Regions from separate parts of the Roseateles sp. UC29_93 genome, predicted to be linked through region 1. Evidence: predicted binding sites of a transcription regulator. Region 1 holds the regulator's gene; the other holds the start of a gene.
The links. Region 1 encodes HrcA, which represses chaperone genes, less so after heat shock. Its sites were predicted from a motif close to TTAGCACTCNNNNNNNNNGAGTGCTAA; they were not measured.
Positions count from the first base shown of each region.

Region 2: a site for HrcA is predicted at 4,362-4,388, ahead of groES (co-chaperone GroES). Genes of this name have one in related genera too.

Region 1 covers NZ_CP170545.1:2,854,906-2,866,543, forward strand. The annotation lists gene ACFJIX_RS13290 (tetratricopeptide repeat protein) at 1-439, opposite strand, end outside; gene mutM (bifunctional DNA-formamidopyrimidine glycosylase/DNA-(apurinic or apyrimidinic site) lyase) at 539-1,390, shown strand; gene mutY (A/G-specific adenine glycosylase) at 1,420-2,508, shown strand; gene ACFJIX_RS13305 (hypothetical protein) at 2,954-3,748, opposite strand; gene ACFJIX_RS13310 (hypothetical protein) at 3,978-4,325, shown strand; partial or broken gene rapZ (RNase adapter RapZ) at 4,389-5,235, opposite strand; partial or broken gene recN (DNA repair protein RecN) at 5,321-7,041, opposite strand; partial or broken gene ACFJIX_RS13325 (NAD kinase) at 7,041-7,915, opposite strand; gene hrcA (heat-inducible transcriptional repressor HrcA) at 7,997-9,013, shown strand; tRNA gene ACFJIX_RS13335 (tRNA-Ile) at 9,126-9,202, shown strand; gene ACFJIX_RS13340 (hypothetical protein) at 9,516-10,250, opposite strand; gene ACFJIX_RS13345 (restriction endonuclease) at 10,282-11,220, opposite strand; gene ACFJIX_RS13350 (DUF6795 domain-containing protein) at 11,563-11,638, shown strand, end outside.
Region 2 covers NZ_CP170545.1:522,627-534,264, forward strand. The annotation lists gene ACFJIX_RS02390 (Lrp/AsnC family transcriptional regulator) at 73-534, shown strand; gene ACFJIX_RS02395 (NrsF family protein) at 547-1,188, opposite strand; gene ACFJIX_RS02400 (sigma-70 family RNA polymerase sigma factor) at 1,185-1,730, opposite strand; gene ACFJIX_RS02405 (DUF2282 domain-containing protein) at 1,911-2,189, shown strand; gene ACFJIX_RS02410 (DUF692 domain-containing protein) at 2,203-3,051, shown strand; gene ACFJIX_RS02415 (DNA-binding domain-containing protein) at 3,048-3,848, shown strand; gene ACFJIX_RS02420 (DoxX family protein) at 3,845-4,330, shown strand; gene groES (co-chaperone GroES) at 4,497-4,787, shown strand; gene groL (chaperonin GroEL) at 4,839-6,476, shown strand; gene ACFJIX_RS02435 (DUF1631 family protein) at 6,768-8,864, shown strand; partial or broken gene ACFJIX_RS02440 (patatin-like phospholipase family protein) at 9,226-10,233, shown strand; gene yihA (ribosome biogenesis GTP-binding protein YihA/YsxC) at 11,323-11,638, opposite strand, start outside.

The DNA.
Region 1 (11,638 bases):
CGGCCGGGCGGTTCAGCAGCGCGAGCAGCTGGATCTGCGTGCGGTGCGCCTCGACCGAGGTCGGGATCGCCTCGCGCCAGGCGCGGGCGGCGATGACGGCCTGGTCGCCGGCGCGCGACTGCAGCGCGATCTGGACGACGCGGCGGAAGAGCTCCTCGTCGCCGCTGCGCCGGGCGGCGTCGAGCAGCACCTGGAAGGCGACGCCGGGTTCGCCGCCCTGGAGTTCCATCTCGCCGATCAGCAGCTGATAGAACATCGGCGCGTCGAGGTCGGAATTGACCACGGGCGCGGAGGCGGCGGAGGCGGGCGCGTCCGTGGCCGCGGCCGCCGGGGCGGGAGACGGATCGGACTGGGGCGACGGCGAGATCTGGGCGTGGGCGGCGCAGCTCAGGGCGAGGGCGGCGGAGAGCCACCAGCGGTGGCGCACAAGGGCGGGCATGACGTGACTCCTGAACTGGGCGGGAAGGCTCGCGGGGCAAACCGGGGGCCGCGGACCATTCCAGGGACCCCGGAACCAGGTCGCGCCTATGATCCCGGGATGCCCGAGTTACCGGAAGTTGAAGTTACACGACGAAGTTTTGCGCCGGCCATCGCCGGGGCGCGCGTGCTGGATGTCCGGCTGGGAAAACCGCTGCGCTGGCCGCTGGGTGTCGCGGCCGAACGGCTGGTCGGACGGCGCGTCGGCGAGACGACGCGGCGCGGCAAGTACCTGTGGCTGCCGCTGGTGCCGACCGCCGAGCAGCCGGGCCATCCGGAGGAGGACGGCGGCGGGCTGCTGATGCACCTGGGCATGTCGGGCTCGCTGGCGTTCCGCGAGCAGCCGCCCCCGGCGGGGCCGCACGATCACTTCGAGCTGGTCACCGACCGCGGCGTGCTGCGGCTGACCGATCCGCGGCGTTTCGGCGCCGTCGTGTGGTCGGACGGGCTGGACGTGGAGCCGGCCGCGAAGCTGCTGTCCCGCATCGGGCTGGAGCCCTTCGACATCGAATTCCACGGCCCCTATCTGCATGCAGGCTTCCGCGGCCGCCGCGTCGCGGTGAAGCAGGCGATCCTGGCGGGCGACGTGGTCGTCGGCGCGGGCAACATCTATGCGTGCGAGGCGCTGTTCATGGCCGGCGTCGATCCGCGCGCGCCGGCGGGCAAGCTCAGCAAGCCGCGCGCGGAGAAGCTGGCGGGCGCGCTGCGGCAGGTGCTCGGCGAGGCGCTCGAAGCCGGCGGCAGCACGCTGCGCGACTTCAAGGACGCGCACGGCGTGGCGGGCAGCTTCCAGATGCAGGCGCGTGTCTACGGACGCGAGGGCGAACCTTGCCGCGTCTGCGGCACGCCGATCCGGCGCATCGTGCAGGGGCAACGGTCGACGTTCTTCTGTCCAAGTTGCCAGAAGCGATGAGCCCCAAACCGCGAGCCGAGCCGCCAGCCTTGAGAGACCTGACCCTTCCGCCGACCTCCCCGATGACCGACGACGAACTGGACGCCCGCGTCGAGGCGGTGCGCGGCGATTTCGCGCCGCGGCTGCTGGCCTGGCAACGCCGCGACGGCCGCCACGACCTGCCCTGGCAGAACACGCGCGATCCGTACCGCGTGTGGCTCTCGGAGATCATGCTGCAGCAGACGCAGGTGACGACGGTGCTGGGCTACTACCGGCGCTTCCTGGAGCGCTTCCCCGACGTGGCCGCGCTGGCCGCCGCGCCCAACGACGAGGTGATGGCCGCCTGGGCCGGACTGGGCTACTACAGCCGCGCGCGCAACCTGCACAAGTGCGCGCAGGCGGTGGTGGCGCTGCATGGCGGCGCGTTCCCGCGCAGCGCGGCGGTGCTGGCGGAGCTGCCCGGCATCGGCCGGTCGACGGCGGCGGCGATCTCGTCGTTCTGCTTCGACGAGCGGGTCGCCATCCTGGACGGCAACGTGAAGCGCGTGCTCGGCCGTCTGCTGGCCTTCGACGGCGATCTGGCCTCGGCGGCGCAGGAGAAGCGGCTGTGGCGCCAGGCGGAGGCGCTGCTGCCGGCGTCGCCCGCGGACATGCCGGCCTACACGCAAGGGATGATGGACCTGGGCGCGAGCCTGTGTTCGACGCGCGGCCCGCAATGCCTGCTGTGCCCGGTGGCCTCGCTGTGCGCGGGGCTGGCGGAGGGCGATCCCACGCGGTACCCGATCAAGACGAAGAAGCTCAAGCGCGGCCAGCGGGAGAACTGGTGGCTGTGGGTGGAGCACGAGGGCCGCATCTGGCTGCAGCAGCGGCCGGCCGAGGGCGTCTGGGGCGGCTTGTGGACGCTGCCCCTCTTCGATGACGAAGCCGCGTTGACCGCGCAGAGCGCGGCATTGGGCGTCGCGGCGCCGGAGACGCTGCCGCAGGTGAAGCATGTGCTGACGCACTTCGACTGGCTGCTGCACCCGCGCCGCGCGCTGCTCACGCGCGAGACGCGGCCCGCCGGCGACGGCGTGTGGGTCGCGCGCGAGCGGCTGGCGGAGTACGCGCTGCCGGCGCCGCTGAAGAAGCTGCTGGACTAGGGCAGGGCCGCGGGACTCACGCGGCGCGTCCCTCGCGGTCCGGACCGGCGACGGGCGGCCAGGGGCGCTGCTGGAACTTGAAGTTCCGCATGTCTCTTCGCCGCGCTCGTCGAGGGCGGCATTGAAAGCCGTCAGCTGCGAGCGGATCTTGGCGATCGCCTGTTGAGCGACGGCCTCGGGCTTGCTGCTCCTGGCCAGGGCGCGCAGCCCGGCCGCCTCGGTCCGTCGCGCTGCCTTCAGGATCGGGTTCAGGGTGTTACTGACCCACGCCGTGCGGTCCTGCCACTGCGCCACCGACTGCGGATCGGGCACGCCGGGCTTGAAACCGAAGAGGCTCAGCGCGGAGCTCCGCCCCCGAGAGGTCATCGTCCAGCAGCGACAGCTCCTCGCGCAGCGGCGCCTGGGCCTCCTGGCGCCGCGCCATCTCGGCGAGCTTCGCCTCTTTTCATCCGCTGGGGCGACAGGTGCTGGACCAAGGCGTTCCGCGCCGACTGCGCGGTATGGGCCACACGCGACAGTGCGCCGCGCAGCAGCGTGGCGGGGAGACCGTGCGCCGTGCGGCGCTCGGGATCGGTTCGGGATGTGGCGTCTCGGGGAGTGCGTCGTCCGGGTGGATGACCTTCTTGCGTTCGAGGAGGCCGCGCAGACTGGCGGTCTGCCCCGTGATCGTCGTCACGTCGTCGTGCAGGGCTTGCATGCGGCCGGCCATGAGGTCGTCGCGACCCGCATCGATCGCCGACGCAATGCGCTGGGCGGTCGCGCGAATCCTGGCGAAGTCGGGTTCGGAGATGCCATACCGGTGGCCGCCCCCGGCGATGCGATCCAGCGCCGTGCTCAGCCGGGAGAGTTCCCGCTGGTCGTACGCGAAGGCGTCGAGGTGGGCGGCGACCTGATGCAGTCCTTGCGGCAACTGGTCGATGTCGCGGTCGAGCTCGTACAACTCGGTGGCGATCGCCCGGGAATTGCCAAGGAACTCGTTCGCCCGCCGCGACAGCGTCTGCGTTTGCGCGCGCAGCGAGTTGTCCGCGCCCGGCCACTGTCGCGCGACCGTGTTGAGCCACACCGCCCGCTTCTTCACCCTGTCCTCGATGCCGGGATTGTTCCTCGGGCTGAAGTTCGTCTCGATGTCGAGCGCCGCCAGCGCTTCGTCGATGGCATCGTCGGTGTGGAGGTCGGTGCGGGCGCTGGGGTGTTCGGAAATGGTCGTCATGCTGATCTTCCTGCGGACATTGCCGTGCAAGGAGAGTCAGTCGTCTGATAACCGATCAGGTTCCCGGGTGGCACCTGCCGCTGTCGCGCGACTTCGGCCGGCGCGCGGAGACGCCGGTGGTCAGGCGCCCCGTTCGGTGGCCGCGGGCGCCTCCGGGGTTCCGCGCGTTGCCGGCGGGCGCTGCTCCGTTATGCTCGCGCGGATCACGGACGGGGGCCAGGGCGGCTCCGCGTCCGCTTCCACCGCATCCAGGGACACCATGTCGAACGACGTCAAGCCGGGCCGGGCCGCGGCCATCAAGAGCGCATTGGAATCGGCCTTCATCGCGCTGCTCGCCAGCGGGGTGTGCCTGTGGTTCCTGATCAGCGAGACCCAGGTGGCCGGCGAGGGCGATCCGGCCAAGCTGACCATGCTCGGCATGGGGCTCTTCGCGGGCTTGTGCGCGCACTTCGCGTACATGGGCATCGCGGTCAAGCGCGCGGAGCGCGGCGTGGTGCTCTGGATGATCCTGATGCTGGTGCTGATGCCCTTCGCGTCGGTCGTGCTGGGCATCCTGCTGTTCAACCAGGTGCAGGAGATCGAGCACCAGGCGGTCGAGCAAAGCTGAACGCCGCGGGGGCGACCCCGTCCGCGCCTGGCACGCCTGCCGTGCGCGCAAGCCCGCGTCGGCTCAGCGCGCGTCGAGTTCGCGATGCCGCTTCAACACCTGCCCGTGGAAGGCGAACTGCTTGGCCAGCGTCTCGACGAGGTAGACCGAGCGGTGCTGCCCGCCGGTGCAGCCGATGGCGACGGTCAGGTAGCTGCGCTGGTCCTGCGCGAAGTTCGGCAGCCACTGCGCGATGAAGGCGCCGATCTGGCTGAGCATCAGCCGGACCTCGGGCTGGCTCTCCAGGTAGGCCGCGACCGGTTCGTCGCGGCCGGTGAGCGGACGCAGTTCGCGGTCGTAATACGGGTTGGGCAGCACGCGGACGTCGAAGACGAAGTCCGCGTCGCTGGGCACGCCGTGCTTGAACGCGAAGGACTCGAACACCAGCGTCAGCGATGAACCGCTCACATGCACCAGGTCGCGCAGCCAGCCGCGCAGCTGCGCGGGGCGGAGCTGGCTGCTGTCGATGACGGTGGACTCCATGCGCAGCGGCGTCAGCAGCTCGCGCTCGAGCGCGATCGCTTCCTGCAGCGCGCGGTGCGTGTCGCCGTCGTCCCGCGCGTCGTAACGGGCGCGCAGCGGGTGCGGGCGGCGCGTCTCGGAGAACCGGCGCAGCAGCGTGTCGTCGCTCGGCGTCCAGGAAGATCGCGCGCAGCGAGACGCCTTCCTGGCGCATTTCCTTGATGTGCAGCAGCAGCTGCGGCAGCGAGCCGGCGCTGCGCACGTCCACCGCGATCGCGACGCGGCGCCAGCCGCGCTGGCGTTCCAGGTCGAGGAACTGCGGCAGCAGCTCGGGCGGCAGGTTGTCGACGCAGAAGAAGCCGGCGTCCTCGAGCGCGTGCATCGCGATCGACTTGCCGCCGCCGGACATGCCGGTGACGAGCACGACCTCGCCGCGGGGCGAGGTGGCGGTGGGGGTGGCGAGGGCCGGGGCACCGGAGCGGTATGGGGCGCGCTCACGGCTTCACCTTTCTGTTGGAGGACTTGCCGGCCGGGTCGGCGGGACTGCCCTTGGCGGACAGCTCCAGCATTTCCTGCGCATGGGCGAGCGAGGTCGACGACAGCCGTTCGCCGCCGAGCATGCGGGCGATCTCGGCGGTGCGGGCCTCGCCGGCGATGGGGCGGACGTCGGAGTTGGTCTTGCCGTCCTTGAGCGCCTTGGCCACGAGGAAGTGGTGATCCGCGCAGGCGGCGACCTGTGGCAGATGCGTGACGGCGAGGACCTGCGCGCGCTGGCCGAGCTGCTTCATCAGCCGGCCGACGGTCTCCGCGACGGCGCCGCCGACGCCGGCGTCGATCTCATCGAAGATCAGCGTGCCGGCGCCGCTGTTCTGCTGGCTGGTCGTGACGGCGATGGCCAGCGCGATGCGCGACAGCTCGCCGCCGGAGGCGACCTTGGCCAGCGGGCGCGGCGTGCTGCCGGCGTGGCCGGCGACGAGGAACTCGGCGGACTCCAGCCCGAAGCTCTGCGGCTCGTCCTGCGGCAGCAGCGCGACCTCGAAGCGGCCGCCGGACATGCCCAGCTGCTGCATCGCCTGCGAGACGGCGTCGGACAGCGTCGGCGCCGCCTTGGCGCGCGCGGTGCTGACGGTCCTGGCTTCCTTCTGATACCGCTTCAACGCGGCGGCCTGCTTGGCCTGCAGCGCGTCGAGGTCGGTGGCGGCGTCGAGCTGCGCGAGCTCGGCCTTCCATTCGTCGAGCAGCGCGGCCAGTTCAGCCGGCTGACGGCGGTAGCGGCGCGCGAGCGTGACCCAGGCGGACACGCGCTCGTCGAGCTGCTGCAGCCGGTCGGGGTCGAGGTCGGCGGCGTTCAGATAAGAGCTGAGGCTGTGCGCGGCGTCCTGCAGCTGCGCCTGCGCGCCGAGCAGCGCGCTGACGGTGTCCTGCAGGCCGGCGTCGTAGACGAGCACGTCCTGCAGCGCGGAGAGCGCCTCGTCGGTCAGCGACTCGGCGTTGATCTCGGCCTCGGCGATGCGTTCGAGCGCGCCGCGGGCGGCGTCCATCAGCGACTGCGCATGCGACAGGCGCTGGTGTTCCGCGTTCAGCTCGTCCCACTCGTCCGCGCCGGGCGCGAGGCGGCCGAGCTCGCCGATCTGCCAGCTCAGGCGCTCGTGCTCGCGGGCGAGGTCGGCCTGCTTGGATTGCGCGGCGGACAGCGCCTCGGTGGCCTGGCGCCACTCGGTGAAGGCGGCGGCCATCGGCTTGGTCTCGATCTGGGCGAAGCTGTCCAGCAGCTCGCGCACGCTCACGGGGCGGGTCAGGCCTTGCCAGGCGTGCTGGCCGTGGATGTCGAGCAGGTGTTCGGCGAGTTCGCGCAGCTGGGCGACGGTGGCGGTGCCGCCGTTGATCCATGCGCGGCTCTTGCCTTGGGCGTCGATCACGCGACGCAGCAGCAGCGTGTCGTCGGCGCCGTCGACCGCGGAGTCGAAGCCGGCTTCCTCGAGCCAGGGGGCGAGGACGGCGGGGGCGGTCGAACTCGGCGGAGATTTCGGGCGCGGGTGGCGCCTTCGCGGACGACGGCGGCGTCGCCTCGAGAGCCGAGGGCGAGCTGGAGGGCGTCGATGAGGATGGACTTGCCGGCGCCGGTTTCACCGGTGAGGGCGGAGAAGCCGGCGGCGAAGTCGAGTTCGAGCGCCGGGACGATCACGAAGTCCTTGAGGGCGAGGCGGCGCAGCATCAGGTGGTGCCTTCGTTCCAGCGGAGTTTGCGGCGCAGGGTGGCGTAGTAGGACCAGCCGCTGGGGTGGAGGAAGGGGGCGCGGTGCTGGGAGCGGCGCACGGTGATGCAGTCGCCGTGGAGCAGGGAGGCGAGGGATTGCATGTCGAAGTTCACCGACGCGTCGCGGCCGGCGACGATGGTGAGGCGGACCTCGCCGTTGTCGGGCAGCACGATGGGGCGGTTGGAGAGGGCGTGGGAGGCGATGGGCAGGAGGACCCAGCCGGCGATGCCGGGGTGGAGGATGGGTCCGCCGGCGGAGAGGGCGTAGGCGGTGGAGCCGGTGGGCGTGCCGACGATGACGCCGTCGGCGCGCATGTTGGCGACGAACTCGTCGCCGACGTCCACGCGCAGTTCGACCATGGCGGCGGTGGCGCCGCGGGAGACGACGACGTCGTTGAGGGCGACGCCGGAGAAGATCTGTTCGCCGTCGCGGATCACGGCGCCTTCGAGGAGGGAGCGGTGTTCGATCTCGAAGTCGCCGGCGAGGATGGGGGCGAGGGCGTCCTTGAACTGGTCGGCGGAGATGTCGGTGATGAAGCCGAGGCGTCCCTGGTTGATGCCGACGAGGGGGAGGTTGTAGCGGGCGACCTGGCGGGCGAAGCCGAGCATGGTGCCGTCGCCGCCGACGACGATGGCCAGGTCGCACTGGGCGCCGAGTTCGGCGTGGGACAGGCCGGGGAGGGCGGTGATGCCGGTGCTGTCGGCGGTGGCCTGTTCGAGGGAAACATCCAATCCCTGGGAGGCGACAAATCGGCAATCTCTTCCAGGATGGGCCGGATGCCCCGCGACTGGGGTTTTCCGACGATGGCCACATGGCGGAAGCGCTTGGACATGGCGGGAATTACACCACAGCGAACTGCTGGGACCGGGGGTATGCGGGGGGTGGCGCCGCCGGCTTCTTTAGAATGAAAAACATGCTCGACGATCGCGCGAAGACACTGCTGAAGGCTCTGGTGGAGCGGTACATCGCCGACGGTTCGCCGGTGGGGTCGCGCACCTTGTCGAAGGCGTCGGGGCTGGAGCTGAGCCCGGCGACGATCCGCAACGTGATGGCGGACCTGGAGGAGCTGGGGCTGATCGCGAGCCCGCACACCAGCGCGGGGCGGATTCCGACGGCGCGGGGGTACCGGCTGTTCGTGGACACCTTGCTGACGGCCAAGCCGGGCATGCCGCGCGAGGGGGTGGGGTCGTTCGAGAGCCAGTTGTTGCCTGATCAACCGCAGAAGGTGATCGCGAGCGCGGCGCATCTGCTGAGCAGCCTGTCGAGTTTCGTGGGGGTGGTGACGTCGCCGCGGAAGACGGCGGTGTTCCACCACATCGAGTTCCTGCGTCTGGGGGATCGACGGGTGCTGGTGATCATGGTGTCGCCGGACGGGGATGTGCAGAACCGGCTGGTGTTCACGGCGCAAGACCTGACCCAGTCCGACCTGACGGAGGCGAGCAACCGGCTGAACGCGCACTACGCGGGGCTGAGCCTGGACGTGGTGCGGGACCGCCTGAGGTCCGAGGTGGACCAACTGCGCGGGGAGATCGCCAAGCTGATGAGCGCGGCGGTGGACGTCGGGCAGCAGGGGGTGACGGAGCACGAGCCGATGATCATCTCGGGGGAGAGGAACCTGCTGACGGTGCAGGACTTCAGCCACGACATGGGGAGCCTGCGGCGGATGTTCGACATGTTCGAGCAGAAGACGCAGCTGATGCGGCTGCTGGATGTGTCCAGCCGCGCGGAAGGCGTGCGGATCTACATCGGCGGGGAGAGCCAGGTCGTGCCTGTTGAAGAGCTGTCGATCGTCTCCGCGCCGTACGAGGTGGATGGCGAGGTGGTGGGCACGCTCGGCGTCATCGGCCCGACGCGCATGGCCTACGACCGCATGATCGAGATCGTCGACATCACGTCGAGGATGGTGAGCAACGCGCTGTCGCAGAAGTAGCCGCGCTTCGCGGCTCGTCAGGCCGGCCCCCAAGCATGCTTACAATCCGCCGCTCCGGTGCAACGCCGGAACCAACGAACCCGCCAGGGTTCGTATATGCGATTACCCCCGGGGGCCGTTAGCTCAGTTGGTTAGAGCAGAGGACTCATAATCCTTTGGTCACAGGTTCAAGTCCTGTACGGCCTACCAACGAATTGCATCTTCTCGCAAATCACGTACGAAGAAATAAGTTCTCGTCGTCCCGCTCGATAAGTACTGAGCGGTGCATCTTTTGCAAAACATCCGCGATGATGCCTCAATCAATTTGTCTCCGGCATTTCGAGCGGGTACAAACATGCAGCAGCCAACTGTCGGCTGCCGCCGGTGGTGCGGATTCTTAATGCGCCAAGAAGTATGAATTGCTTTTTAATTATGAGCCCGTTATGGACTGATCGATACTCGGAGCTTCGAGGTTAAAGAGGATGGAGTTGGTTGGTGAGCGAAGAGAATCCGCAAGTTCGTCTTAGACGTCATAGCACCTACGACCGCAAGGCAATTCGTAGATTGTTCGAGCCTCTTGCCACAGGTAGTCTGGGTGGGCCATGGCAGAGTGGAATTGTTCAAACTCCAAAGGCAAGCGGCGATTATTCATTTCTTGTGACATTGGGTGGTGGTCGGTATGACGACGTCCTCTACGAAGACGGTCAACATGCGTGCGGAAGAATCGGGACAGCGCATACCGCGATTGCAATCCCTGAGTTCGAGATATTCCCGTTTGAATTGCATTCGTGATGGTGTGGCGGGGACGATTGAGAAAGCGCTCGAATAGCCGTGTCTTGGTAATTCTGAACTCAAAGAACTCTTGGCAACGGCTGACTTTCCAGCTCTCAATAATCTCTTGGGCCGTGAAGAAGTAATGGATATGCTCTCCGTCAGCATCGTCGGAGTGTAAGAACGCAAAGAAGTTGGTTCTTGGGCCTGTCATGTCCTCAACATAGCTGCGAAGAATTTTGACGAGATTCTTGCCCTGAAAGAATTTTGCCTGAATTAGGCCGAAGCATTGTGGATCGCCGGCAGCGGCTGGGATACTTGATGAATCACGCCGACGCTCAACCAAGAGATCCTCGCCGTTGATGTCGATCGATCTGCTGAGTAGCCAAAAGAAATCGGCAAGATGAGTTTCAGTGCGCGACTGACCTTTGAACGCATTCTCCTGAATTTGGTCTTGGACGCGTTTCGTTTTTTTTGATGTGGCCATTTGGATCTAAGTTGTTGACGAGAATGCGCAATCAGAGGGCGCGGGTGTATTTGCATACCGGATACGTCGAACACCCATAGAACGCCTGCCCAGCCTGAGGTCCACGCTTGGCAATGCGTCGCACCAACGGATGCAAGCAACTCGGGCATACGACCATCGTGGGAAGGTCGGAAGGTTTCGAGGCGGTCGGCGCTGGCGGCAGATGCGGTTCAACCTTGGCGCTCGCCAGCAACTCCTTCAGCCTCGTTCCATCGATCAGCTCGACGTTTCGACCCTCTGCAAACACCACCGCCTCAGAGGTGAACCTGCCCGACGTCACCACGAATCCACCTGCAGCTCCGCGTGCGGCCATCACTCCGTAAAGCTCCCGCACAACGTTCACGCTGACCTTGAACGCCTTCCAGTGCTTGCACTGAACCAGGAATGTCTCGTTCCCATTGGTCGCGGGTTTGCGCAGGACAAGGTCGACGCCGCCATCAGGCCCGTTGCCGCCGATCTCGACGACGGTGTATCCCTTCTGCCGGAACGCCTCTCCGATCAGCAGCTCGAACTGGTGCCAGGTCATGCCATCTATTGCAGCGGCATCCTGGTTTAGCGCCGAAGCCTGCAGCAGGTCCCTTCTTGCATGCCGGCGAAACGCCGACATGACCGACGCCACCAACAGCAACATCGGCAGCGCGTACTGCAAGCCTCCTGCCGCGCCACGCACTCCGGCATTGGCAACGAGCGTCTGGAATTGCCGCGCAAACGGCCCCGCTTGCGGCTTTGCCGGCGGCAGTCCCGCCAAGGCGTGCGCCCGAAGTATGCGACGACCGCGAGCACCACACTCACCCACCACGGCAGCAACGCGAATAGACCGAGCAGACCCCCTCCCGAGGATCTCTTCTTTCTTCTGGCCATTTTGGCTCTCTCCCTGAAGACGTCCGCCGAGTATCGTGGCCGCATTGTCTGCACGGCTGCGGGCGTTCACGGGGAACTCCCAAAGCGTTATCAATTGCCCAGCTCTCCCGGAAGGATTGCAAGGACGCGCGCGTCAGAACAACAGCGCGATTTCGCGTCTACCGTCTTGGGCGGAACCTTGCTCATCGCCATGTCTGACCGACACCGGAATTGCCGGCGAACTGCACTCCACGCTTCGCGCCGATGCGGCGTGCTTCGCATTGAGATCCCCAACCAAGCAAGTGACTTTCAACTTTCCACCCCACCCTAGACTGGCCGGCCGCTCCGTTGCGCTCCCGCGCAACACTTGCCCCTCACCCATCCCCAGTCCTGGAGCCCCCAGTTGACGAGCCATCAAGCGGACGGTGCAGCCGTGAAACGCTCCCCGTTCCTTCGCATCACCCTCTGGCTTGCTGCGCTCGCCATCGGACTCTTCTCGCTCGCACAAG
Region 2 (11,638 bases), 2.3 Mb from region 1:
TCCACGTGCAAAATCCATCTTTCCTTGGCCGATTTCGGCAATTGAATTCCAAGGTTGGCCAACATGACGAAACTGGATTCCATCGACCGAAAGATTCTCGATGTCCTGCAGCGGGACGCGTCCGTGCAGGTGAGTGAGCTGGCGGCGGAGGTCGGGCTGTCGACGACGCCGTGCTGGCGTCGGGTGCAGCGGCTGAAGGAGTCGGGCGTGATCACCCGCAACGTGATGCTGGTGGACCCGAAGAAGGTGAACGTCGGGGTGACGGTGTTCGTGTCGGTGCGGACGAACGTGCACTCGCAGGCCTGGTTCGACCAGTTCCGCGCGGCGATCGAGGCGATCCCGGAGGTCGTCGAGTTCTACCGGATGAGCGGCGACGTGGACTACCTGCTGCGCGTGGTGGTGCCGGACATCGCGGCCTACGACCAGGTCTATCGCCGGCTGATCGCGGGAACGCAGCTGTCGGACGTCAGCTCCAGCTTCGCGATGGAGGAGCTGAAGTTCACGACGGCGTTGCCGTTGTCGTATATCGCGTGACGGCTGGTCCGCTCACCATCTCAGCCAATGTCGCCCAGCGAGCGCTCCCAGCGCCGCCGACATGCCCATCCCGAGCACGTACCAGATCGCGACGAATGGGGCGCCCATCTCGGGGCAGTGCAGCGAGTAGACGCACGCGCCCACCGCGCCCGCAAGCCAGCCTGCCGCCGCCCCGGTCAGCACCGGCCGCGTCGGCGCCAGACCGCGAAGCGCCCACAACAGGCCGACGCCGATCGGCAGCGCCGTCGCCGTCACGTTGAACACGCAGACCCGCCACGTCGTGCCCAGCACCAGCGGCACGCGCGCGGCGGGTTCGGCCATCCACAGCACCACCGCCGCCCAGATCCACAGCAGCGACACCGGCAGCCACACGCCCAGCCACCAGCCGTTCATCCGTGCCCCGGGGTGGCCGAGACGGAACACCACGACCAGGCCGGTCGCGGCCACCGCCAGCGGCATCGCCACCTTCTGCCAGAACACCGCCGTGCCCATCACTTCGGCCAGGTCGGCGCGGATGCCGAAGGCGCCCTGCACCCACGCCAGCGCCAGCGCCACACCCACCAGCAGCGCGACGGCGAAGCGCCGCTCGCCGGTGCGCTTCGGCACCGGGCCGGCATCCTGCGCCAGCAGTCCGATCAGGTCGTCGGTCTTCATGTCATGTCCTTCCACAGTCGCGCCAGCGTCTTCAATCCCCGGTGCACCCCGACCTTCACCGCCGACTCGCTCAGCCCGGTGAGCTGGGCGGTCTCCTGGACCGACAGCCCCTCGACCTTGGTGTGCAGGATCGGCAGGCGCTGGTTGGTCGGCAATCGATCCAGCAGCCGGCTCAGGTCGCGGCGCGAATCGCCGGCCTCGTGGTCGGCGGCCGCGAACACCGCGAGGTCGTCGTCGAGCGGCTCGTTCAGCGCGTCGTGCCGCTCGCGACGACGCCAGAGGTCGACCAGCTTGTAACGCGCGACCGCATGCACCCAGGCCGTCAGCGGCTCGCCGCGGCGGTAGGTCTGACGTTGCGCGTGCACGGCCATCAGCGTCTCCTGCACCAGATCCTCGACCTCGTCCGGCAGCTGCTGCAGTCGCCGCCGGAAGTAGCCGCGCAGCAGCGCCCCCAGGCGCTGGAGGAAGCGGTGGTAAGCCCCCGCATCTCCGTCCAGCCCGGCCAGGAAGAGGTCGTGCAACTCATGTTCTGTCGCGATCACGGGATCTATTCGCGTCATGGGGCCGGAAGGTTACAGGGGGCTCGAAAAAAAGAACCTGGAAATTTCCGGGCGGCGCTGTAACCCCCGGCGCAAATGGCACGAACTAACCCTCGGATGCGACGGACCAATCGGCGCGTTCATCACGCAAACCCACTATCCACCCGCACAAGGAGTGCCCCCATGAAGTCGACCACCCTGAGCCTCGCCCTGGTCACCCTGACCGCCCTGTCCGCCTCCGCCATGGCACAGGACGCCAAGCCTGCCGCCGCGGAGAAGGAACGCTGCTACGGCGTCGCCATGGCCGGCAAGAACGACTGCGCCGCCGGCCCCGGCACCACCTGCGCCGGCACCGCCAAGATGGACTACCAGGCCAACGCGTGGAAGTACGTCCCCGCCGGCACCTGCACGACGATCAAGACCCCCAAGGGCATGGGCTCGCTCTCCGCGATCAAGTCCTGAGCGGCACGCCCTCATGACACACGCGCTGGGCGCCGGCCTGGGCTTCAAACCGGAGTTCGCGGAAGACGCGCTGGCAGCGCGTGATCCGGGACTCTGGTTCGAGGTCCACCCCGAGAACTACCTCGTCGCGGGCGGCCCGCGCCTGGCGCTGCTCGAGACCCTGCGGGCGACACATCCGCTGTCGCTGCATGGGGTGTCGATGTCCCTGGCCGGCACGGCGCCGCCGGATCCCAAGCATCTGAGGCGCTTCGCCGCGTTGGCGGACCGGCTGCAGCCGGCGCTGGTGTCGGAGCATCTGGCGTGGAGCCGCTTCGGCGGGGCGTATGCACCGGACCTGCTGCCGGTGCCGCGCACGACGGAGGCCTTGCGTCATGTCGCGGCGAACCTCTCCCGCATGCAGGACGCGCTGCAGCGCCGTGTCGCCATCGAGAACCCCACGCATTACCTGTCCCTCTCCCACGAATGGGGCGAGGTCGATTTCCTGCATGAACTCGTCCGCCGCACCGGCTGCGGGTTGCTGGTCGACGTGAACAACGTGTTCGTGTCCGCAAGCAACCTCGGCATCGACGCCTCGGCGTGGATCGATGCGGTCGACGGTGATGCAGTGATGGAAATCCACGTCGCCGGGCACCGTGCCGACGCGGACGCCAGCACCGGGCTGTTGATCGACAGCCACGACGCGGCCGTCGCGGCGCCGGTCTGGACGTTGCTGGCGCGATTGACCGCTCGCATCGGTCCCAGACCGACCCTGGTCGAGCGCGACGGCAACCTGCCGCCCTTCGCCGAGTTGATCGCCGAACGCAGACAGGCTCAGTCAGCACTCGACGCGGCAACACGCGCGCCTCATGAGGTGCTCGCATGACGCGCATCGAATCGCGCGCGGAGCCGGCGCTTGAGTCGCTCGCCAGATTTCAGGAAACGTTCTGGCGTGACCTCTGGGCCGCGCCGGAGGACGACACTGCCCGCCCCGCATCGGCGGCCGCTCAGCCCGGCTTCGCCGTCTATCGCAACACCATGTTGAAAGGCTGCGCGGATGCGCTGATCTCGCTCTATCCGGCCGTACACCGGCTGACCGGCGATGCGTGGATGCAGGCGGTGGCACTCGACGCGGTGCGGGCCGACCCGCCAACGGGCGGCGACCTCCAGCACTACGGCGCGCGCTTCCCCGCGTTCCTCGATGTGGCGCTCGCCGGCAGCGAACTGCCCTGGCTTGGCGAGGTCGCGCGCCTGGACCGGCTCTGGAGCGAGAGCCACGTGTCGGCCGATGCGCCGGTACTCGAGGTACCGGCCATCGCAGGACTCGAAGCCGAACGACTCGCCGCGTCGCGGCTGGTGCCGCACCCCGCGGCGCGATGGCGCTGGTGCGCCGGCTGGCCGGCATTCAGCCTCTGGAACGCGGCACGCACCCAAGGCGCCGATCCGAATCCACCGCATTGGCAGGGCCAGGGCGCGCTGCTGACGCGGCCCTCCGGCGCGGTCATCGCGCTCGAGATCGATGCCGCCGATTGCGCCCTGCTCGACGCCTGCGCCGACGGCACACCGCTCGGCGAAGCGCTGGACACCATCCAGGCCCGCCTCCCCGCCTTCGACCCCGGCGCCGCGCTGGGCCGTCTGCTCAATCAAGGCGCCTTCACCGGCGTCATGGAGATCCCGTCATGAACACGATCAACTCCACATCCCGCACCGGACGCGACACCACCTGGTCGCTGGCCACGATCCGCCAGCGCCTGGAGCGCCTCATCTCGCATGACCTCATCGCGCTGGCCTGCCGATTCAGCATCGCGGGCGTGTTCTGGCTGTCCGGCCGCACCAAGGTCGAGGGCTGGTTCACGCTGACCGACACGACCTTCCTGCTGTTCCGCCAGGACTACGCGCTCCCGCTGATCCCGCCGGAATGGGCCGCCTATCTCGCCACGGGCGCGGAGCACCTCCTGCCGATCCTGCTGGTACTGGGGCTGTTCACGCGCCTGGCCGCCCTCGGCGTGCTGGGGATGACGGCGGTGATCCAGACCTTCGTCTATCCGTCGGGCTGGCCGACGCATCTGAGCTGGGCGGCGCCGATGCTGTATCTCCTGGGTCGGGGCCCCGGCCGGTGGTCGCTGGACCACCTATTCAGCCGCGGTATTCAAGCGCGCCCTTGAAACGTCAAGACCGGTCCATATAATCTCCCTGCTAGCACTCGCGATGGTCGAGTGCTAACAAGCCCCGAGGCCCTGGCTGAGGGGCTTACTTCTTGTGATGGACTGGCTTGTGCGCTGAGCGCACGGCGGGTCCTTGAAGCAAGTCTGCATTAGTCAAGGAGATCTGATGAAACTGCGTCCTCTGCACGATCGCGTGATCGTTAAGCGCCTGGAAAACGAAACCAAGACGGCCTCCGGCATCGTCATCCCCGACAACGCCGCCGAGAAGCCCGACCAGGGCGAAGTGCTGGCCGTCGGCCCGGGCAAGCGCAACGACAAGGGTGAATTCATCGCCCTGAACGTCGCCGTCGGCGACCGCGTCCTGTTCGGCAAGTACAGCGGCCAGACCGTCAAGGTCGACGGCGACGAGCTGCTCGTCATGCGCGAGGAAGACCTGTTCGCCGTCATCGCCAAGTAATCGACGACCGCGACAGACCTTCATCCAGATAAAGATTTCGGAGAGATACACATGGCAGCAAAAGACGTTGTCTTCGGCGGCGAGGCCCGTGCCCGCATGGTCGAAGGCGTGAACATCCTGGCCAACGCGGTCAAGGTCACGCTGGGCCCCAAGGGCCGTAACGTGGTGCTGGAGCGCTCGTTCGGCGCCCCCACCGTCACGAAGGACGGTGTCTCGGTCGCCAAGGAGATCGAGCTCAAGGACAAGCTGCAGAACATGGGCGCCCAGATGGTCAAGGAAGTCGCTTCCAAGACCTCGGACAACGCCGGTGACGGCACCACCACCGCCACGGTCCTGGCCCAGGCCATCGTCCGCGAAGGCATGAAGTACGTGGCCGCCGGCATGAACCCGATGGACCTGAAGCGCGGCATCGACAAGGCGGTCACCGCCCTGGTCACGCAGCTGAAGGCGGCCTCCAAGGCCACCACGACCTCCAAGGAAATCGCCCAGGTCGGCACCATCTCCGCCAACTCCGACGCCGACGTCGGCGAGATCATCGCCAAGGCGATGGACAAGGTCGGCAAGGAAGGCGTGATCACCGTCGAAGACGGCAAGAGCCTGGACAACGAGCTCGACATCGTCGAAGGCATGCAGTTCGACCGCGGCTACCTGTCGCCGTACTTCATCAACAACCCGGAAAAGCAGTCGGCGATCCTGGACAACCCGTTCGTCCTGCTCTACGACAAGAAGATCTCCAACATCCGCGACCTGCTGCCGACGCTGGAAGCCGTCGCGAAGTCGGGCCGTCCGCTGCTGATCATTGCCGAAGAAGTCGACGGCGAAGCGCTGGCGACCCTGGTCGTCAACACGATCCGCGGCATCCTGAAGGTCGTCGCCGTGAAGGCCCCGGGCTTCGGCGACCGCCGCAAGGCCATGCTGGAAGACATCGCCATCCTGACCGGCGGCAAGGTGATCGCCGAGGAAGTCGGCATGTCGCTCGAGAAGGTCACGCTGGCTGACCTGGGCCAGGCCAAGCGCGTCGAAGTGGGCAAGGAAAACACCACCGTCATCGACGGCAACGGTGCCGGCGCCGACATCGAAGCGCGCGTCAAGCAGATCCGCGTCCAGATCGAGGAAGCCACCAGCGACTACGACCGCGAGAAGCTGCAGGAACGCGTGGCCAAGCTGGCCGGCGGCGTCGCCGTCATCAAGGTCGGTGCCGCCACCGAAGTCGAGATGAAGGAAAAGAAGGCCCGTGTCGAAGACGCGCTGCACGCCACCCGTGCCGCCGTTGAAGAAGGCATCGTGGCCGGCGGCGGCGTCGCGCTGCTGCGCGCCCGTCAGGCCGCTGGCACGATCAAGGGCGACAACGCCGACCAGGACGCCGGCATCAAGCTGATCCTGAAGGCCATCGAAGCCCCGCTGCGCGAGATCGTCTACAACGCCGGTGAAGAAAGCTCCGTCGTCGTCAACACCGTGCTGGCCGGCTCCGGCAACCACGGCTACAACGCGGCCAACGGCACCTACGGCGACATGATCGAGATGGGCATCCTGGATCCGACCAAGGTGACCCGCACCGCGCTGCAGAACGCCGCGTCCGTGGCCTCGCTGATGCTGACGACCGAGTGCATGGTCGCCGAAGCGCCGAAGGACGAGTCCGCCGGCCCGGCCATGCCTGGCGGCATGGGCGGCATGGGCATGGACATGTGATGTCCGCCTGAGCACGGCGCGCGGTGGTCCCACCGCGCGTCACGCTCGGGACCCACGCTCTCGAAAGGGGTCGCTTCGGCGACCCCTTTTTTCGTTCGTGCAAGATGAGTCGGTTGCGCTTCGATACGACGTAGGCTCGACCATTGCCAATATCCGCTGCAGCATCCGCTCAGCATCATGGTCACCGCCGGCCGCCAGGTCGCGCGGCCATCAGGCTTTCCCCAGGCCGCACGTCCCCGTGCCCCAGGGGATGTCACCTGAATCAGGGGCGACCATAATGCAGCTGACAACTTGTCACAAATGATGGTCCAAGCGTCTTCGCCCTCCCTGCAGTCCCTGCTCGACGACACCCTCGCGCATGTGCCCGCGTTGGCGCACGCGGTCTACAACGGCCTGCAGGATGAGCTCAAGAGCAGGCTCGAACATCACCAGTTGCTGGCCGGATGGTCCAAGCGGCGCGCGAGCTTCGCGTCCGACTTCGAAGGCTCGCTCAACCTCCTGCTGAAGACGGCCCGCGACGGCGGCGATCCGCTGCAGCGGGAGCGCCCCGTCTCACGCGGCGGCGAACTGTCCTTCAGCCTCGTCGATGAGAGCCAGGCCCTGAAGGACGTCGCGATCGCCCACGTGATCACCGCGATCGAAGACCAGTCCCGAGCTGAGCTGCATCAGCTGGGCAACTTCTTCGCCGCGCTGCGCGGCATCGCGCGGCCGTTGAAGAACGACAACCCGTTGCGGGCCGCGCTGTTCGCACAGGCGCTGGCACGCGCCATCGAAGGCGTGGACCTCGACGCCGACGGCCGCTATGCGCTGATGCGCATGGCCGCGCATCCGCTGGCGACCAAGCTGCAGCCGATCTACACCCTGCTCTGCCAGGGCCTGAGACAGGCGCAGTTGAGCGGCATGCTGACCAGCCACGGGTCGGCGCTCAAGGAGTCGGAACTGCGCCTGCGCCAGTTCAAGACCTTGACCGACACGCCGACGCAGAACGCAACGCTGGACCAGGTCGCGATGAAGCTGGACCTGATGAACACGCGCGCCGCCGAGCTCGGATCGGCGCGCGCCGCAGTCCCTGGTTCGCCCACTCCGCCGGCGGGCGCCCTGTCCGCCCCCCCGCCCAAGCTGGGGCCGGGCATCGGCGCGCCGGGCACGGACCTGCTGTCGCGCCTGTATGACCAGATCCTGGCCGACGACAGCCTGCAGCCGCCGCTGAAGGTCCTGATGGGTCGACTGCAGGTCGCGATCGTGCGCCTGTCCAAGACCGATCCCTCGCTGCTGCGTCGCCAGGACCATCCGACCTGGCAGTTGCTGAACCGCCTGGCCGCGCACGGCGCGGGCTTCCAGCGCAGCGACGATGCGGAACTGAAGGCCTTCCTGCAATTCCTGGAACGCGTGATCCAGCCGCTGCTGGACAGCGCGCATCCCTCCGCGTTGCAGTTCCAGCAGGCATTGACCGAGGTCGACACCCACATCCGCGCGCAGGCCGAGGCCCGCGGCCAGCGCAGCGCGGTGGCGCTCGAGCGCCTGGACCGCGAGCAGCGCCGCCAGGAATGGCAACGGATGCTGCGCGACCAGTTGCAGCACCAGCTCGACGATGCCCAGGCGGGCAAGCTGATGCGGCGTTTCCTGCTCGGCCCCTGGGTCGAGGTCATCGCGCAGGCGATGGTCCAGCACGGCCGGGATGCCTCGGAACCGCAGACCTACATCGAGCTCGTGGACGCGCTGCTGCACAGCGTGTCGCCGCAGCCGGACGAGGCGGCGCGCACGCGCCTGCGCGTCCAGTTGCCGGACCTCGTCCGCGCGCTGGACCGCGGCATGGATGCCATCGCGCTGCCGCAGATGCAGCGGCAGACCTTCCTCGACGAGCTGATGCGCCAGCACGGCCGGGTGCTGCGCGGACTGCCGGCCGTGGAGGAGGCCGCCCCGGCCGCCCCGTCGCCGCGACGCCCGGCGCAGACGTCCGAGGAACTGCTGCAGCAACTGCTCGACGAACGCGAGTCGCAACTCCCCTCGCGCTGGGCCTACGAGCGCGTCGACCGCGGCCAGTTGCCGACGGTGCCGGTGGCGCTCTACAGCGAGGAGCACTCGCCCCACGCGCACGCGGCGCTGCAGGACTGGATCGCCGGCGTGCACATCGGCGGCTGGTACCACTTCTTCCACCAGAGCGAGTGGATCACCGCGCAGATCGCGTGGATCAGCGACAGCCGCCAGATGTTCCTGTTCGTCGGCCAGGCGTCGGAGGAGCGCCACTCGGTCACGCGCGGCGCGCTGGAACAGCTGGTCGCCAACGGGCTGATCACGCAGCTGGAAGACGAGCCGCTGCTGCAGCGCGCGATCGGCACGCTGATGCTGGACCTGGACCGCGCCCCGCCCAACGGCAACGATCACTGACGGACACCGTCGGGACGCCGCCGGGGCCTGCCCGCGGGCCAGGTTCGGGTCACAATGCGCCCGCCTCGCGCCGTCGCCGCGAGCTTGTCCCGCAGCCCGATGTCCGCCCTGTCCCGAGATCCCCGCGTCCTTCCCCGCGTTCGTCGCCTTCTGCGCCTGAGTGGCCAGTGCCGCCTGGCGCTGGCGGTCGCCCTGATCGCGCTCGCCGCGCCGGTCGCCGGCCTCGCCCAGACGGTGCCGCCCAACCCCCCGCCCGGGCCGGTGGCGACGCCCGCGGCCGACCAGGCCCAGCGGCCCAAGCTCGGGCTGGTGCTCTCGGGCGGCGCGCGCGCGCGGTCTGGCGCACGTCGGCATCCTGAAGGTGCTCGAACGCGAACGCATCCCCGTCGACATCGTCACCGGCACCTCGATGGGCGCGATCATCGGCGGGCTCTACGCCAGCGGCATGTCGGCCGACGACCTCGACCGCGAGCTGTCGCGGATCGCCTGGGACCGGCTGTTCGCGAGCCGCGTCGACCGCCAGGACCTGTCGCAACGCCGCAAGGAGGAGGACTTCGAGTTCTCCGCGACGATCGAGTTCGGCCTGCGCGACGGCGAGGTCCGCGTCCCCACCGGCACGCTCTCCAGCCGCGGGCTCGAGGCGCTGCTGCGCCGGCTGACGCTGCCGGTGCGCGACGTGCATCAGTTCGACCACCTGCCGACGCCCTTCCGCGCCGTCGCCACCGACATGGAGAACGGCCACGAGCGCATCCTGGCCGAAGGCGACCTCGCGCTGGCGCTGCGCTCCAGCATGAGCGTGCCCGGCGTGTTCGCGCCGGTCGAATGGGAGGACCGCATCCTCGGCGACGGCGGCCTGGTCAACAACCTGCCGGTCGACGTGGCCCGCGAGATGGGCGCGACGCGCCTGATCGCGGTGAACGTCGGCACGCCGGTGGGCGGACGCGACACGCTGAACTCGCTGCTCGGGCTGACCGCGCAGATGATCAACATCCTCACCGAGCAGAACGTGCAGCGCTCCATTGCCAGCATGTCCGCCGGCGAGGACCTGCTGATCACGCCGAAGCTGGGCAAGCTGACGTCGGGCGACTTCGACAAGGTCCGCGACCTGATCCGCGCCGGCGAGGAAGCCGCCGAGGCGATGCTGCCGCAGCTGCGCGCCTACGCCGTCGACGAGCGGACCTACACGGACTGGCAGATCGCGCGCATCGGCACCAAGGCGCCGGGCGTGTTCATCGCCGCGGTGAAGCTGGAAGGCTCCGACAACACCAACCCGGAGCGCTTCCGCAGCCAGCTCGAATCGAAGCCGGGCCAGCCCTTCAACAACGAGACGGCGGAGCGCGACATGCGCTTCCTGTCCTCCAGCGGCGACTACAACCGCGTCGACTATCACGTCGAGCACCGCGCCGAGGGCGAGACGCTGGTCTTCAACATGGAAGACAAGCCCTGGGGGCCGAACTACTTCCGCGTGGGCATGGACCTGTCGACCGACTCGGGCGGCGACAGCTTCTTCAACCTGCGCCTGAGCCACAACCGCCACTGGCTGACCGACAAGGGCACCGAGTGGCGCAACCAGATCACGATCGGCGAGACGCCGCGGCTCTATACCGAGCTGTACCACCCGCTGGGCCTGAAGCTGGGCGTGGCCGACGACTGGTTCGTCAGCGCCTGGGGCGAGGCCAACCAGCGCAAGCAGATCGTCTATGACGACAACGATCCGGACAACGCCAGCCTGGGCCAGGCGCGGCTGGTGCGGCGCGACGCTTCCGTGGGACTGGATGTCGGTCAGCCGTGGGGACGCTGGGGCGAGGTCCGGCTGGGCGTGATCAGCCAGATCCGGCACGCCAAGCCCGACCTGATCACGGTGGCGACGCCCGAGATGGGCAAGCTGCGCTGGACCAGCTACGAGCGCGGCTTCCGGTTCCGGACCGTCGTCGACCAGCTGGACTACGCGAACTTCCCGCAGCACGGCTATCGCTTCACCGTCGAGGCGCAAGGCGGCCGCCAGGACAACCGCAACCTCAGTAGCGGCCGCTTCCTGCGGCTGAACACGGGACGGGAACGTGGTGCGCAGCTTCGGCGGGCACACGGTCAGCCTGTACGCGCGCGCCGTGGCGTCGCAGCAGCCGGACGACACGGGCCTCGGCGGCTACACGCTGGGCGGTTTCCACCAGCTGTCGGGCTACAACCCGAACCAGCTCAGCGGCAACTCGCTGCTGTTCACGCGGGCGACCTACTACCGGCGCCTGAACGACCAGCCCTTCCTCTCGCGCGGGTTCTTCATCGGCGGCACGCTGGAGGCGGGCAACACCTGGCTCTCGCGCCGAGACATCAGCATCAAGGACATGCGCTACGCGAGCAGCATCTTCCTGGGCTCGGACACGGGACTGGGGCCGCTGTACGTGGGCATCGGCTACGCGCCACGCGGCGGGACCGCGTTCTACGTGTTCATCGGCCGGCCTTAAGCCGGCGCCGAGTCGTCTTCCGCGTCGTCGGACGGCTCGTCGTCTTCCTCGTCCTCGCCGTACGGCGCGCGCGGCTCAGCGTGCGCCCAGTCGTAGATCACCTCGGCGACGTCTTCCAGGCCCTGCTTGCTCAGCGCCGAGAACAGCGTGACGCCGATGTCGGAATCCTCCGTCGCCAGCACGCCCAGGTCCTTCTGGACCTGCGCCAGGATGGCGGCGCCTTCCTTGCGGTTGAGCTTGTCGGCCTTGGTCAGCACGACCAGCAGGCTGACCTCGCCCGCGGTGACGCGGTCGGACACGTATTCGAGCAGC